Regions from separate parts of the Mesorhizobium waitakense genome, predicted to be linked through region 1. Evidence: riboswitches for the same ligand, from Rfam matches in the RefSeq annotation. Region 1 holds a riboswitch; each other region holds the start of a gene.
The links. Region 1 has a riboswitch for thiamine pyrophosphate ahead of thiC (phosphomethylpyrimidine synthase ThiC). Riboswitches for the same ligand answer to the same signal wherever they lie in the genome.

Region 1 (5,171 bases):
GGATTTCGATCCAGTCGCCGTCGCTCAACTGGAACTCCGCCCGATGGGCTTTGTGCACGAGGTCGCTGTTGACGGCCGTCGCCAGCCAATCGCCCTCATAGTCGAGCGCTGCAAGCAGCTCTGCCAGCGTGGTGGCGGCAACCTCATGCGCTTCGCCGTTTACGGTCAATTTCATCAGGCAAGCTCCATGGGTTCGTCAGCGAAGACGAGTTCGGCCGCCTGCCGCGCCATGGCTGGCGCGAGAAGAAAGCCATGGCGATAAAGCCCGTTGATGGCGACGGTGTTTCCACGCGCTTCGACACGCGGCAGATTGTCGGAGAAGGCCGGGCGAACACCGACGCCGGTCTCGACGATACCGGCCTCGCCGAAGGCTGGATGGAGCGCGCAGGCCGTGCCCAGAAGCTCCATCATAGAGCGGACCGTGACCGGTCCAGCGCCGTCGCTCTCGATCATCGTCGCGCCGATCATGAAACGATGGTTGGCGCGCGGTACCGTGTATAGCGGAAAGCGCGGATGAAGCAGCCGCACGGGGCGCGATAGCGCGATATCAGGCGTGTGCAGGATCATCATCTCGCCGCGCACGCCGCGCAGCCTTCCGTCGTCCGCCGCCATTCCCGTGCAGTCGATCTCGTGCTCGAACCCGGGAAGCTGCCGCGCGTCCGTGGCGAAGCTGATGTCGACACCCATCGCGACAAGCTTGTCGTGAAGCGCCGCCATCGCCCGGCGCGGGTCGAGATGCGCCTCGCCGGGGAAGAACAGCCCACGCCGGAAACGCCCGGCGAGATCGGGCTCCAGCCGCGCGATTTCCGCTTCATCGAGCCAGCGATGGCCCGAGGTGCGGCCGGCGAAGCGGTCCAGCTCGCCGCTGTCACGCGGCGGCGCCACAACCAGTGTTCCGGCCTGCGTCACCTGACCAGGCAGCACCGCCTCCCACCAGTCGGCGGCGCCGCGTCCGAGATCCAGCACCGGCTGCTCGGCGCTTTCGCGCTCGCACCACGGCGCCAGCATGCCGCCGGCGAACCATGATGCATTGCCGCCGAGACCCGACCCGATTTCGGCGACGGTGACCGCTGCGCCGCGAGCGGCGAGTTCGAAGGCTGCGGTGAGGCCGGCAACGCCGGCCCCTTTTACCAGAACCCTCATGACGGCCCTGGTCCTTTGGGCGCGCTGTCGCTCACCGGCATGTAGAGATTGCCGCCATCGCGATATTTTTCCGCCATCGCCGCCATTCCTTCCTTCTGCGCTTCGGCACGAATGTCGTGGGAGATGCGCATGGAGCAGAATTTCGGCCCGCACATCGAGCAGAAGTGCGCCAGTTTGTGCGCCTCCTTTGGCAAAGTCTGGTCGTGGAAGGAGCGCGCCGTTTCGGGATCGAGCGACAGGTTGAACTGATCCTCCCAGCGGAACTCGAAGCGTGCGCGGGAAAGGGCATCATCCCTGACTTTCGCCGCCGGGTGGCCCTTGGCGAGGTCGGCGGCGTGCGCGGCTATCTTGTAGGTGATCACGCCGGTCTTGACGTCGTTGCGGTCCGGCAGCCCAAGATGCTCCTTCGGCGTCACGTAACAGAGCATCGCGGTGCCGAACCAGCCGATCATCGCGGCACCGATGCCCGACGTGATGTGGTCGTAGCCCGGCGCTATGTCCGTCGTCAGCGGCCCGAGCGTATAGAAGGGCGCTTCACCGCAGATTGCGAGCTGCTTGTCCATGTTCTGCTTGATCTTGTGCATGGGGACGTGGCCAGGCCCTTCGATCATCACCTGGCAATCCTTCGCCCATGCGATCTTCGTCAGTTCGCCAAGCGTTTCCAGTTCGGCGAATTGCGCGGCGTCGTTGGCGTCGGCGATCGAACCGGGGCGAAGTCCATCGCCGAGCGAGAACGAAACGTCATAGGCGCGGCAGATGTCGCAGATCTCCTCGAAATGCTCGTAGAGGAAGCTCTCCTTGTGATGGTGCAGGCACCACTTCGCCATGATCGAGCCGCCTCGGCTGACGATGCCGGTAACCCGCTCCACCGTGAGCGGGATGTAATGCAGCCTCACGCCAGCATGGATGGTGAAATAGTCGACGCCTTGCTCGGCCTGCTCGATCAGGGTGTCGCGATAGACTTCCCAAGTCAGGTCCTCGGCGATGCCGCCGACCTTTTCGAGTGCCTGATAGAGCGGCACGGTGCCGATCGGCACCGGCGAATTGCGCACGATCCATTCGCGGATGTTGTGGATGTTTCGGCCGGTCGACAGGTCCATCACCGTATCGGCGCCCCAGCGGATCGCCCAGACCATCTTTTCGACTTCCTCGGCCATCGAGGAGGTGACGGCGGAATTGCCGATATTGGCATTGATCTTCACCAGGAAATTGCGGCCGATGATCATCGGCTCGCTCTCGGGATGATTGATGTTGGCGGGGATGATCGCGCGCCCGCGCGCCACCTCGTCGCGCACGAATTCCGGCGTGACGAAATCGGGAAGCTCCGCGCCGAAGGCTTCGCCGTCGCGTTGCAGCTTGCCGTGCAGGATCTCGCGGCCAAGGTTCTCGCGGATGGCGACGAACTCCATTTCGGGCGTGATGATGCCGGCGCGGGCATAGGCAAGCTGGGTCACCGCCTTGCCGGCCTTGCCCTTGAACGGGCGGTTGCGAACGAGGAATTCCGGCGTCAGACGCTCGCCCACGGCGAAGCCGTTGTCTTCCGGCCTGACATGGCGGCCGTCATAAGCTTCGACATCGCCTCGCGCTGCGATCCATTCGTGCCGAAGCCGCGCCAGGCCTTTCTCGATGCTCGTCTCGACCGTCACATCGGTATATGGGCCAGATGGATCGTAGACCGTCACGGGCGGTTCACCCGCCGTCGGATGGACTGAGATTTCGCGCATCGGCACCCTGATCTGTGGATGGAGGACGCCGGATTTGTGGATTTTTCGTGAGGCAGGCAGCGGTCCCGTGGAAACCGCTGGGGTCAAGGCATTCATTTGAGGCTCCTTTGCTCATTTGCATTGGAGACCCAGTTCTGTGCCGGAAGGATGAAAAACGCTTTGGCCGACCTGCTCGAGACAGGTCTTCGGGCATAAACTCCCGCAAAGCGCTTGCACCGTCCCTACGCCAGTATGAACTGGATCAGGTTCAACGGGTCACTGCGCTGCGAAAGCCAGCAGTATCTCAGCCCCTTGTCGGGACCCCCCTGGTGAATGCCTCGAATTGAACGAGCCGGCGCCGCTTTGTCAAGCGCCTGTCGACCGGCCATCCATCTCACTCGGACAGTTTGTCCTGTGGGCGCCCACCGCTCGGCTATATTCCGACGACGGCAGCGCCGCCGCTCAAGCCCGCTCCCGCCGAAGCCAGAAGAACTTTTTCGCCAGGCCGAAATGGCTTCGTCTGGTTGGCCAGTGACAGCGACAGCGGGATCGTCGCCGCGGAAGAATTGCCGTATTCGGCGATCGTCTTGACGACAGCACAATCGGCAATGCCAAGGTTTTCCCTACGGCATCAAAAATGCGGGCATTGGCCTGGTGCGGCACGAAGCGGTCGATGTCCTGCGGCTTGTGCGTGAAGGCGGCTTCTTCTTCGACAACTCCAGAGGCCCTCATGCAGGTCATCGACGGCGAGCCCCTCGTCGTGAAGATCCGCAAAGGGGGGCAGCGCCGACGGCGTGCCGGAGAAGCAGTGCGGCCCTTCTGGGCGGCGACGACAGGGTTGCGTTCCACCAACCGGAAAGACCTCCGCCACAAACCTGAGCTTGGCGGATGATCCAACGAATCAATCTTGCGCGACGAGCGCAGCACTCGATACGCAGCTATGTATCGCGGCTACAAGAGTAAGCGTTCGTTCGATCTATTTGTCTGCGTTACTGCTCTTGCGGGGGTTTTGAAGTAATTGAGGCTATTATAGTCTTGGAACTCAATCACTGCGCAGAATTTTCGCTTCTAACGCCGCCACAACGAAAGCCCGTCTGGCAACCAGCGGGTGGGCTTCGCCACGCAGAACCTGAAGGCATGCATCCATAGCCAGTTTCCGCTTCTTCGTCTGATCATGGAAGCTCCGGAGCAGAATCGTGGCCGCGTCGTTCACATCGAAAATGACGCGCTCACGGTCATGTCGGCCAACTTGCACCACCACGGGTCGGACGAACCTGCTCGACATCCAATTACACCCTCAATACCGAGCTTGGTGCGGTCTGCGCCTGCCATGACGTCGGCTCGTTTCATACATGTATTGCCGAGGGCCGAATAGGGCCAGCAGACCTTGCCGGCCTTCACACTTCGTGCGCCAGCCACCTGGCGCAAACTCTGCTGCAATGCCGGCGCTTCTGGCGGCGGGCGGGGATGCCGGCAGAGGTAGAGGGCGGGCGGGCCTGCAGCGGCGGGTGAAGGTCCGGGAGAGAGGCTCCCGGCGTCCGCCGCGGAGCAGCAACCATGACACAAATGGAATTTCACACGCCCGTCCGTAACGCGCGTGCCGGTTACAAGGTCGACGTCAGCCGCGGCCAGCGTATCGGTCGCGTGTCGTCGGAGTGGTTCAATCGGCCGGCCGACGAGCGCTACCTTTCTCTCACCGATCTCCATAATTCGGTGAAATGGCGAACCGAACGCATCAAGACCCGCCTCGTCGAAAGCGAACTGATCCGCGTCGACGCCAGCCGCGACGATCGGGAGCGCCTGTGGCTAATGCTGCCCGATGCGCATGCCCCTGTTGCACCCACGCATTGGAGTTTTGGCCAACTCGCCAGCCTGGTCGGCGCGCCGGCCACCTATCTGCGCCAGCTTCCAGCGCCGCTGGCTGCCATCAATCTGCAGCACGGCCTGCTGTCCCATCGCGAGCTTGTGAAAACCTTGGAGGCAAAAGACGGGCGCAGCGAGCTTCGCGCCGTCACCGGCCCGGATTATAACTGACTGGGGAGAGCGCATCTTCATTCCGTTGCCGGGTGTGGACGGTGGAGTGCCGGTCGAAGACCCGATCGAAGACGTCGAGATTGATGTGCCGGTGAAGCGCAAGGCGGCATAATGTTTAATAGATCGCGGCTTACCGTGGCTCGTAAGCGGGCCGGCCTGACGATGAAAGAACTCGCTGCAAAGACTGGTATCGAACCACGTACGGTCACGGGCTATGAAGCGGGGGAGTATCTTCCGAGCGAGGATGTTGCCAAGAAGCTTGCTCGCACTTTGGGATTTCCCCTTTCCTTT
Region 2 (5,171 bases), on a different contig from region 1:
ATGTTGTTCTCAAGCCTCGAGATCGACGCCATCACAGCCTCGATTTTCTTGGGAAGGGATTCCAGCGCGAATTTCTGCTTGAACGACAGTTTCTTCGCCGGCCCCTTTGGCGCGGCGGCTTCATTCTTGGTCGCGACCGGGGCTTCGCCGGCTTCGGTTTTCGTCCGCGCCTTGCGGTCGTCTAGCCTGGTGCCGCCGCGCTGCGCCAGCATGTCCGAATAGCCGCCGGCATATTCGATCCAGCGCCCGCCGCCGTCCGGCGCAATGATGCTGGTCACGGTGCGGTCGAGGAAATCGCGGTCGTGGCTGACCAGGATGACGGTGCCGGCAAAGCCGGCAACCAGTTCCTGCAGCAGTTCCAGCGTTTCCATGTCGAGATCGTTGGTCGGCTCATCAAGCACCAGAAGGTTTGCCGGCCGCGCCAGCACGCGCGCCAGCAAGAGCCGCGCCCGTTCGCCGCCGGAGAGCTCGCGGACAGGCGTGCGTGCCTGCTCGGCCTTGAACAGGAAATCCTTCATGTAGGAGACGACATGGCGCTGCTCGCCATTGATGACGAGGTTCTCGCCGCGTCCGTCGGTGAGATATTGCGCCAGCGTCTCTTGCGGATCGACCGCTTCGCGCTTCTGGTCGAGCGTGGCGATCTCCAGATTGGTGCCGAGCCGCACCGACCCGGCGTCGGGCTTCAACTCACCGGTCAGCATCTTCAGCAGCGTCGTCTTGCCGGCGCCGTTCGGCCCGACGAGGCCGACGCGATCGCCGCGCTGGATGCGGGTCGAGAATGCCTTAACCACGGTGAGGTCGCCGAAGCTCTTCTCGATGTTTTTCGCCTCGATCACCAGCTTGCCGGATTCGGCGGCGTCGCTCGCCACCATGGTTGCCGAGCCTTCGGCGCCGCGATGGCCACGAAAACGCTGGCGCATGGTCTGCAATTCGCCAAGGCGGCGCATGTTGCGCTTGCGCCGTGCCGTCACGCCGTAGCGCAGCCAGTGCTCCTCGCGCACGATCTGGCGGCCGAGCTTGTGCTGTTCGCGCTCTTCCTCCTCCAGCACGAGGTCGCGCCATTCCTCGAAATGGCCAAAGCCCTTGTCCAGCCTGCGGGTCTGGCCGCGGTCGAGCCAGACGGTGGCGCGCGATACGCGCTCGAGGAAACGGCGGTCGTGGGAGATGACGACGAGCGCCGAGGAGGTGCGGACGAGCTCTTCTTCCAGCCATTCGATCACCGAGAGATCGAGATGGTTGGTCGGCTCATCAAGCAGCAGAATATCGGGCTCCGGCGCCATGACGCGGGCGAGTGCCGCGCGCCTGGCCTCACCGCCGGAAAGATCGTTCGGCCGCTCCTCGCCCGACAGGCCGAGATGCTCCATGAGATAGCTGGCGCGGTATGGATCGTCGGCAGGTCCGAGCCCGGCCTCGACATAGGCGCGCACCGTCGCAAAACCCTCCATGTCGGGCATCTGCGGCAAATAGCGGATTGTCGCCGAAGGCTGCCGGAATACCTCGCCGTCCTGTGGCTCGATCAGGCCGGCGGCGATCTTCAGCAGCGTCGACTTGCCAGACCCGTTGCGGCCGACCAGCGCGATCTTGTCGCCGGCCGAGGCGGTCAAGGCGGCGCCATCGAGCAGCGGCGTGCCACCGAAGGTCAGTTTTATCCCGTCGAGATTGAGAAGGGGCGGGGCCATATCAGCTTTCAGGTAGTGGATAAGGGTGGGCGAGCAACAGCGCGCGGCCCTGGCCGAGTGTGATTTCGAGGCGGCCCTTGACCTCGTTGGAGATGGTCAATGAGGAGCCGAACGCGACCCTGACGCGGTCGAGCGGCCATTTGGCGCCGGTGACGGTCAGGCCGGAAAGATCGGAAAAGCCAAGCACCGAAAACAACGTGCCGTCGGCATAGTCGAAGCCGGCTTTCCCGTGCAGCAGTGGAACGCCTTCCTGCGCGCCACTGGTCAAAACTATCTCTGTTCCGGCTTCGGCCAGCCGCAGGGCAAGCGCCAGATGCAGGAAGGCGTGGTCGGCGCGCTTGCCGCCGAAAGCGCCGGCGAGCATCAGGCTGGTCGCGCCGCGCTCCAGTGCGGCGGCGACCGCCAGTTCGCCATCCGTCTGGTCCTTCTCCGCCGGAAAGGTCCGACGGGGCACGGCGGCGAGGTCGTCCGGCAGGTTGGCCGGCACGGAATCGAAATCACCCACCCACAGTTCCGGGACAAGGCCCAGCAGCGGCGCATGGCCGATGCCGGCGTCGGCGGCGATGACGCGGGAGCCTTCGACCTGGTGGTCGAGCCGTGGCGTGCGGATGAGATCGCCGCCAAGCAGGATGGTGAATGTGCTCATATCGTGTGGCCCTTACCAGCCCGGCACGGGAAACGGAAGGCCGGCAAACTGCCACTTGCGTGAGGGATCGGCCCGGCCTATGTCTCGAAACGCTCTAACGGGGTGCCGGACGCGATCTTCGCGGACCGGCTGAGAGGCAATCTCGCCAACCCGCTGAACCTGATCCGGTTTGTACCGGCGGAGGGATTAGACGTTTCGGACAGTCCGGCGCCTCAATTCCTTTCAATTCGAACGAAGGAGGCGCCGATGCGCACGCTTTTCTACTCCCTTGCCACAGCGATGGTCATGGTCCTGTCCGGACCTGCCTTGGCCAAGGACAAGCTCACCGTCTACACCTATGAGAGTTTCACCGCCGACTGGGGTCCAGGTCCCGTGGTGAAGAAGGAATTCGAAGCCGAGTGCGGCTGCGATGTCGAGTTCGTCTCTGTCGCCGATGGCGTCGCGCTGCTCAACCGCGTCAGGCTGGAAGGGCCATCGACCAAGGCCGACATCGTGCTTGGCCTCGACACCAATCTCACCGCCGATGCCAAGGCCACGGGGCTGTTTGCGCCGCATGGCGCGGTGTCCGGCGTCAATGTGCCGGGCGGCTGGAGCGACGATACTTTCGTTCCTTTCGACTATGGCTATTTCGCCGTCGTCTACGACACTGAAAAGCTGAAGAGCCCGCCGAAGAGCCTGAAGGACCTGGTCGAAGGCAGCGCCGACGACAAGATCGTCATCCAGGATCCGCGCACCTCGACCCCGGGTCTCGGCCTGCTGTTGTGGGTCAAGTCGGTCTATGGCGACAAGGCGCCGGAAGCCTGGGCCAAGCTCAAGTCGAAAGTGCTGACCGTGACGCCGGGCTGGAGCGAGGCCTATGGCCTGTTCACCAAGGGCGAGGCGCCGATGGTGCTGTCCTACACGACGTCGCCGGCCTATCACATGGTCGCCGAGAACACCGAGCGCTACCAGGCAGCGTCGTTCGAAGAGGGCGAATATCTGCAGATCGAGGTTGCCGGCATCACCACGACAGGGGCGAAAAACCCGCTGGCGGAAAAGTTCCTGGCCTTCATGACCGGGCCGAAATTCCAGGATGCCATCCCCGAGACCAACTGGATGTTCCCGGCCGGTAAGACCGACAAGCCGCTCAACCCGGCCTTCGACAAATTGGTCAAGCCGACCAAGACCTTGCTGTTCAGCCCCGAGGAGGTCGCCGCCAACCGCAAGGCCTGGGTCGATGAATGGCTGGCGGCGATGAGCAAGTAGGATTCAAGCTTCGCCATATGTTTGTGCCAAGTCACCCCCCTCTGGCCTGCCGGCCATCTCCCCCGCAAGGAGGGAGATCGGCAGCTCTGTCGCCTCGCTCATTCCTGCCATTTTGGAATTTGGCCTGGGTGGCGAAACGAGCAATCTCCCCCCTTGCGGGGGAGATGTCCGGTAGGACAGAGGGGGGTGGGCGGGAACTAGACCTTAGCCAAGCATTTCAATCAATTGACACCCATGACAGCGTTGGGTAGCGCGACATGCCCACGCGCCATCCAGCTGACCCCCGCATCACCGCCGGCATCATCGCGCTCGCCGCCCTCGCGCTGCTGATCGGCGGCGCGTTTGCCGGGCTGCTTTTCGAAGGCGCTCACGACTTCTCTGGCGCTTGGGCAGCCTTCGATCCTTATCTGCTGCGCGTCGTTCGCTTCACGCTCTTGCAAGCGGCGCTCTCGACGCTGCTTTCGGTCGGGCCGGCGCTGTTGGTGGCGCGCGCGCTGTCGCGGCATCCGCGCTTCCCTGGCCGCGCCTTCATCCTGCAGCTGTTCGCCGTACCATTGGCGCTGCCGGCCATCGTCGCGGCACTCGGCATTCTCGCTCTCTATGGCCGCGCCGGCTATTTCGCCGGCGTGTTCGCGGTAATCGGCGGTGGGAGTTGGCCGGGCATCTATGGCCTGTCGGGCATCCTCGTCGCGCATGTCTTCTTCAACCTGCCGCTCAGCGTGCGGCTGTTCCTCGAGGCATTGCAGACCATTCCCGCCGATCAGTGGCGGTTGGCCAGCCAGCTCGGCATGGGCGCGCGGCCGGCGTTCCGGTTGATCGAATGGCCAACGCTGCGTGCGGCGTTGCCGGGTGTCGCCGGGCTTGTGTTCATGCTCTGCATCACATCCTTCACGATCGTGCTGACGCTCGGCGGCGGGCCGGCCGCGACGACGCTGGAGGTCGGCATCTACCAGGCGCTGCGCTTCGATTTCGATCCCGCGCGGGCCGTCACGCTGACCTTGCTGCAGATCGCCTTGACGTTTGTCGTCGTGCTGGCGCTGACGCGGCTTGGCGCCAATGTGGTCGGCGACACCAACCTGCCGGTGGCGCCGCGCCGCTACCTCTCCGTCAATGGGACCGAAACCTTGCTGAACGTCGTGCTCATCGTGTTGGCGCTGCTGTTTGTCGTCGGACCGATGGCGGCCACGGTGATGGCCGGGCTTGGCGCCGATCTCGGCCGCCTGGCCGGCGAGGCCGTCGTGCGGCAGGCGACGCTGACCAGTGCGGTGCTCGCCTTCCTGTCGGCCCTGCTTTCCGTGACGCTGTCGCTGGCGCTGACCATGGCGCGCCGGGCGCTGGCGCTGAACCGCCGCTCCGGCGCAAAGACGATGCTCGAACATGCCGCCGATACCGGCGCCGGTTTTGTCCTCGTCGTGCCGCCGATCGTCGTCGGCGCCGGCTGGTTCCTGTTGCTGCGCCATGTCGGCGATGTCTTTGCCATCGCCCCGGTCATGGTCGTCACCGTCAACGCGGTGATGGCAATGCCGTTCGCGCTGCGCGCTGTCCGTCCCGCCTATGATGCGGCGAGCGAGCGTCACGAAAGGCTCTGTGCTCAGCTCGGA
Region 3 (5,171 bases), on a different contig from region 1:
GGTGAGGGGACCAGCACCGGGACTCCGGATCGATGCAGCAAGACGGTTCGTACGGGTTCGCGGATCAGAAAATCCAGGAATCGCAAAGGCTGCGCCGACGCGCCGCCCAGAGACGGCATTGCGCTCGCGTGGTCGGCGTAGTCGTCGCTGCCCCGATTTGGGGTCAGGAATTCGACCTTATACCGGGAAGCGTTTTTGAACTGTGTGGTGCGACCGGCATCCGTTCGGTGTGGAATTTCGCGAAACGAAGGATCGATATCGCGCAGCACATCCATGATCGGCGGCAGACTGTCGTTCACTTCGACGGAAACCGAGTGAAATTGAGCAAAGTCGGCATCGCCTGTTTGCAGCGCCACCCCCGGCAGCCTTACGCCTAGATATCCGGCGTAGGTTTGGAACGCGACGGTGCCGACCAGTACGCCTCGCAGGCGGAAAAACCCGGCCTTGCCAAGGGCTTCAACGATATCACCGGTAAATTTCTCCGGCTCCATCAACCCAGCTTCGCGGACAAGCGTCGATACAAGCTTGCGACGGCTCTTCAGGTCGCTTTTGATTTCCCTGAAGGCGGCGACGCGTTTTGCGATCTCGGGATCGTTGGCCGGGCCGACATATCGTCTTGTTGTCTTCGGCCGAGTCTCCTCAAAATACCAGTAGTCGCGGCCTTTTACGGGGACTCGCACGAAATTGCCCGCTGTCGAGAAGTCGGTTTGGAACGACGCGTCCAGGCTTCGTTGCACGAGTTCAGCGAACAAGGTGCGATAAGCGATGTCGATCGATTTCATCGTGCGTTCGACCAATGTCTCTAGGTTATAAGAAATTTGCGGTTCCCTTATAGCTGCGCGCTTTTGCTCCGCATTTCAAGCGAGTTATAAGAAAATTGCGAAAATCTTATAACTGTCGGACTGGCGCCACGCTCATACGCCATGGAGCAATCCATTGCGGCGGGGAACGGGCTGCGGCGGGTTATCAAGCCTGCTGTGTCGGATAGAGGGTCAGGATATTAACGTTGACCCTTGGTGGCTGCGAGACCGCGAAGAGCATGGCGGCGGCGATGTCCTCGCTCTCCAGTTGCTCCATGTCGCCCAACCTTTGCTCGACAGCCAGCCGAACATCGTCGCGCATATTGGCGGTGAACTCGGTCCTGACCGCGCCCGGCTCGATCACCGTGACGCGGATGCCGTCCTTGCTGATTTCGCGGCGCAGTGATTCCGCCATGGCGCTGGCCGCATGCTTGGTACCGGAATAGACCACGGATGGATGGATGTAGCGGCCGGTGCCCGACGAAACGATGACGATGTGGCCTGATCCCTGCGGTTTCATTGACGGCAGCGCCGCGTTGATCGTGTAGAGCAGACCCAGAATGTTGAGGTCGACCATCTCCCGGTATTCGCGGGTGGTGGTGTTCTGGAAGGGTGCGGCGACGCCGACACCGGCAACATTGAACAGCAGGTCCAGCCGGCCATGGCTTTCCAGCACGCGCCGGACCATGGCTGTGGCCTGCGCCTCGTCGGTGATGTCGGTCTCGATGGCCAAGGCCTCGCCGCCGTTGTCGCGGATGCGTGCGGCCAGGTCGTCGAGGCGCTGCCGACGTCGCGCCGCGATGGCGACGACAGCACCTTGCTCCGCCAGCGCCAGCGCGGTTGCCGCGCCAATGCCCGAGGAGGCGCCGGTCACCAAGGCGATTTTTCCGTTGAGTTTCTGCATGTTCGTTGCTCCTGCTCAGAGGGAAATTCAAGTGTGCTCGATGCCGATGATTGCAGCCGTTCGAGGCATGTCCTCAAGCTAGGCAGCAGACGCCATACCGAAAATGCGATAGGATGCCATCATACTCATTGGAGAATCTGGCATAATGCGAGGTAGCGACTATGCCGAGCTGAAAGCCTTTGCCGCTGTCGTGGCGCATGGCAGCTTCGCCCGTGCCGCTGAAGATCTGCGGATTTCAGCGTCGACGCTCAGCCAGACGATCCGTCAGCTCGAAACGCGGCTTGGCCTGCGCCTGCTCGACCGCACGACCCGCAGCCTCTCCTTGACCGAAGCCGGCGCGCGCCTGCATGCGCGCTTCGCGCCGGCTATGGCCGAGATGGAGGCGGCGGTCGGCGATGCGACGGCCTTGCGCGACACACCGGCCGGCGTCTTGCGCGTCCATATGCCCAGCGTTGCCGCCGCCACCTATCTGGAGCCGTTGCTTGGCCGTTTTCATGAGGCATGGCCGGACATCGTGCTCGATGTGACGATCGACGATGCCGCCGTCGATATTGTCGAGGCCGGCTATGATGTCAGCGCCAGGCTCGGCGAATTTCTCGAAGCTGACATGGTTGCGGTGGCGCTTGGCGGCACGCAGCGCCAACTCGCCGTGGCCTCGCCGGACTATCTCGCCCGTTGCGGATCGCCGTCGGCACCGGCCGATCTGCTCCAGCACCGCTGTATCAATTGGCGCCGACCGGGCAGTGCCGGGCCCTACGCATGGGAATTCGCCAGAGGCGGCGAATGGTTCTCGGTCGTCGTCAATGGTCCGCTTGTCGTCTCCAGCCGCGACATGGCGATTGCCGCCGCCGTGCAGGGCGTCGGCATCGCCTTTTGGGCTGAAGACCTCGTGCGCCCGTTGATCGATGCCGGCAAGCTGGTGTCGCTGCTGGATGATTGGTGCGCGGCCTTTCCCGGTTGGTTCCTCTGCTATCAGAAGCAGCGTCATACAGCACCAACCGTACGGGCCTTCGTCGATTTCCTGCGCCATGCGCATACCGGGCGCCAGACAACGCCTGTTGGTTGAAAGTTTGTCGCTCGACGGTCCGGTTTCGCAGGCCTGGCGCAATGCTTTTGGAGGAGCACACCAAAAAAACGACTTTCGCTTCAACTCGAATGGTGCTTTAACCCGCGCATCCACAGGGGTGCTCCGTACGGTCGGGGCTGAGACGGGGGCGGCAAGCCCACAGACCCTAGAAGCTGATCTGGGTAATACCAGCGGAGCGAGGCGGGCGATGTTTTCAGGCGCACAGATTTCCCTATATCCCATGGCCGACGATTTCGTCGGCGTCATCCTTGGCGCGCTGGATGGGCTCGACCCCTACCGCGATCGGCTCAGGATCGAGACCGACGACATCTCGACCTTGCTGGTCGGGCCGCCCGAAGTGCTGTTTCCGGCGATGCGAGACCTGTTCGTGGCGGCGGCACGCAGCGGCAAACATTGCGTGTTGTCAGCCACCATCTCGCGCGGCTGCCCTGGCGAGCCGGATGATCCGATCTGCCGTTCCGATGCGCTTGGTGGGCCTGTCGGCCCCCTCGGCCCGCGCAAGGATGCGGCAATCGCCGCGGTGCGTGGCGCGGCTTTGACCGGCCAGCCGGCGGCAGCGCAGTTCTCGCTCTATGTGATGGGCACCGACGACCACATGGAAGAGATCTACGGCTGCATCGATTTTCTCAAGCAGTCCGGCGTCTATGAGCGCTCGAAGCATTTCTGCACGAAATTGCGCGGGGATGCCGGCGCGATCTTTTCGGCGCTGGACGAAGCCTTCTGCCGCTTCGGGCCAGGCGCCGGCCACGTAACCCTCGACGTCACGGTCTCGGCGAACAGCCCGTCGGCCAGCTGAGCGGCCGCATTCGCGACCCCGTCAAAGGTTATGCCCGTGGTCTCATTATCAGCCGCTTCGAGCCCGATCGCGAGCCTTCTTGTCAAGGCAGCACCGGCCATGATTTCGGTCGGGTTGCTGCTGCTGGCTTGGGAGCTCTATGCCACTTATTCCGGCATCAAGTCGACGACACTGCCGGCGCCTTCGCGTGTGTTCGAGCAGGCGATGCTCAATCGCGAAGCGCTGGTCGACAATGCCATTCCGACCATCCGGGCCACGCTGATCGGCTTTGCCTTTTCGCTCAGCGCGGCCTTTGCGCTGTCGATGCTGGTCGACTTCTTCCGGCCGCTGCGGCGTGCGCTGTTTCCCGTCTTCATCGTCAGCCAGACCTTGCCGCTGGTGGCGATCGCGCCGCTGGTGGTGCTGTGGTTCGGCTTCGGGTTGATGCCCAAGATCATGCTGGTGGCGCTGGTCACCTTCTTTCCGATGCTGGTGGCGCTGGTGCAGGGCTACGAGGCGACGGAGGCCGAGATCGGGCAGATGCTGCGCGCCATGGGGGCAGGGCGCTGGCGCGTCTTCTTGTTGGCGCGACTGCCCTCGGCGCTGCCCTATTTCTTCGCCGGCCTGAGGATCTCCATCACCTATGCCGTGGTCGGCGCCATCTTCGCCGAATATGCCGGTGCCGCGAAGGGGCTGGGCATCTACATGCTCAACGCCAAGAACAATTTCCGCCCCGATCTGGTGCTGGCCGCCGTCGGTGTCAGCGCCGCGCTCACGCTCACTCTGTTTGGGCTGACGGTGTTCCTGCAGCGCCTTGCCATGCCCTGGGAACGGGCCGCCGGCCAGCACCCCGCCGGGACGGGGCCGTGGCGATGAGCCGGCTCGAACTGCGGCATGTGCGCAAGGCATTTGGCCGGCTCGACGTGCTCGCCGACATTTCGCTCAGCGTCGGCGCCGGTGAATTCGTCTCCATGCTCGGGCCGTCGGGCGCCGGCAAGTCGACGCTGTTCCAGCTTCTGACCGGCGCGCAGCACGGCGAGGGCGAGATGTTCTTCGACGGCACGCCGCTCGACGACCACGGCAGGCATTTCGCCTTTATGCCGCAGCGTCACGCGCTGATGCCGTGGCGACGCATCCTCGACAACACGACGCTTGGGCTCGAAGTGCAAGGCATCAGGCGCAAGGCGGCGCGGGCGCGCGTTGCGCCGCTGTTTGCCGAGTTCGGGCTTGCCGGCTTCGAACGGCATTTTCCGGCGCAGCTTTCGGGCGGCATGCGCCAGCGCGCGGCGCTGTTGCGCACCGTGGTGCAGGAGCGCGACATGCTTTTGCTCGATGAACCGTTCGGCGCGCTCGATGCACTGACCCGCACCGCCATGCAGCGCTGGCTCGAGCAGATGTGGCGGCGCCATCGCTGGACGGCACTGTTGATCACCCACGATGTGCGCGAAGCCGTCTTCCTGTCCGACCGCATCTATGTGCTGTCGGCGCGTCCGGCCTGCATCGTCCGCGAAATCAAGGTGCCGCTGCCGCGCCCGCGCAGCCTTGGCGGCGCTGACGCGTTGCAGACAAGCGCAATCGAGGCCGAGATACTCGACATCCTGCTCA

Region 2: linked by a shared signal. The riboswitch ahead of thiB (thiamine ABC transporter substrate binding subunit) and the one ahead of thiC (phosphomethylpyrimidine synthase ThiC) in region 1 are both predicted to bind thiamine pyrophosphate.
Region 3: linked by a shared signal. The riboswitch ahead of AC07FD_RS25750 (YkoF family thiamine/hydroxymethylpyrimidine-binding protein) and the one ahead of thiC (phosphomethylpyrimidine synthase ThiC) in region 1 are both predicted to bind thiamine pyrophosphate.

What each region holds. Positions count from the first base shown of each region.
Region 1 covers NZ_JBWKME010000037.1:17,941-23,111, forward strand. The annotation lists gene thiS (sulfur carrier protein ThiS) at 1-175, opposite strand, end outside; gene thiO (glycine oxidase ThiO) at 175-1,143, opposite strand; gene thiC (phosphomethylpyrimidine synthase ThiC) at 1,140-2,963, opposite strand; TPP riboswitch at 3,068-3,184, opposite strand; partial or broken gene AC07FD_RS09655 (3-oxoacyl-[acyl-carrier-protein] synthase III C-terminal domain-containing protein) at 3,280-3,533, opposite strand; gene AC07FD_RS09660 (DUF982 domain-containing protein) at 3,889-4,131, opposite strand; partial or broken gene AC07FD_RS09665 (hypothetical protein) at 4,404-4,874, shown strand; gene AC07FD_RS09670 (helix-turn-helix domain-containing protein) at 4,992-5,171, shown strand, end outside.
Region 2 covers NZ_JBWKME010000215.1:77,448-82,618, reverse strand. The annotation lists gene AC07FD_RS38475 (ABC-F family ATP-binding cassette domain-containing protein) at 1-1,679, opposite strand, end outside; gene AC07FD_RS38470 (thiamine diphosphokinase) at 1,681-2,325, opposite strand; TPP riboswitch at 2,414-2,528, shown strand; gene thiB (thiamine ABC transporter substrate binding subunit) at 2,572-3,570, shown strand; gene thiP (thiamine/thiamine pyrophosphate ABC transporter permease) at 3,828-5,171, shown strand, end outside.
Region 3 covers NZ_JBWKME010000122.1:4,360-9,530, reverse strand. The annotation lists gene AC07FD_RS25765 (nucleotidyltransferase family protein) at 1-782, opposite strand, end outside; gene AC07FD_RS25760 (SDR family oxidoreductase) at 967-1,704, opposite strand; gene AC07FD_RS25755 (LysR family transcriptional regulator) at 1,850-2,770, shown strand; TPP riboswitch at 2,875-2,988, shown strand; gene AC07FD_RS25750 (YkoF family thiamine/hydroxymethylpyrimidine-binding protein) at 2,979-3,587, shown strand; gene AC07FD_RS25745 (ABC transporter permease) at 3,687-4,442, shown strand; gene AC07FD_RS25740 (ABC transporter ATP-binding protein) at 4,439-5,171, shown strand, end outside.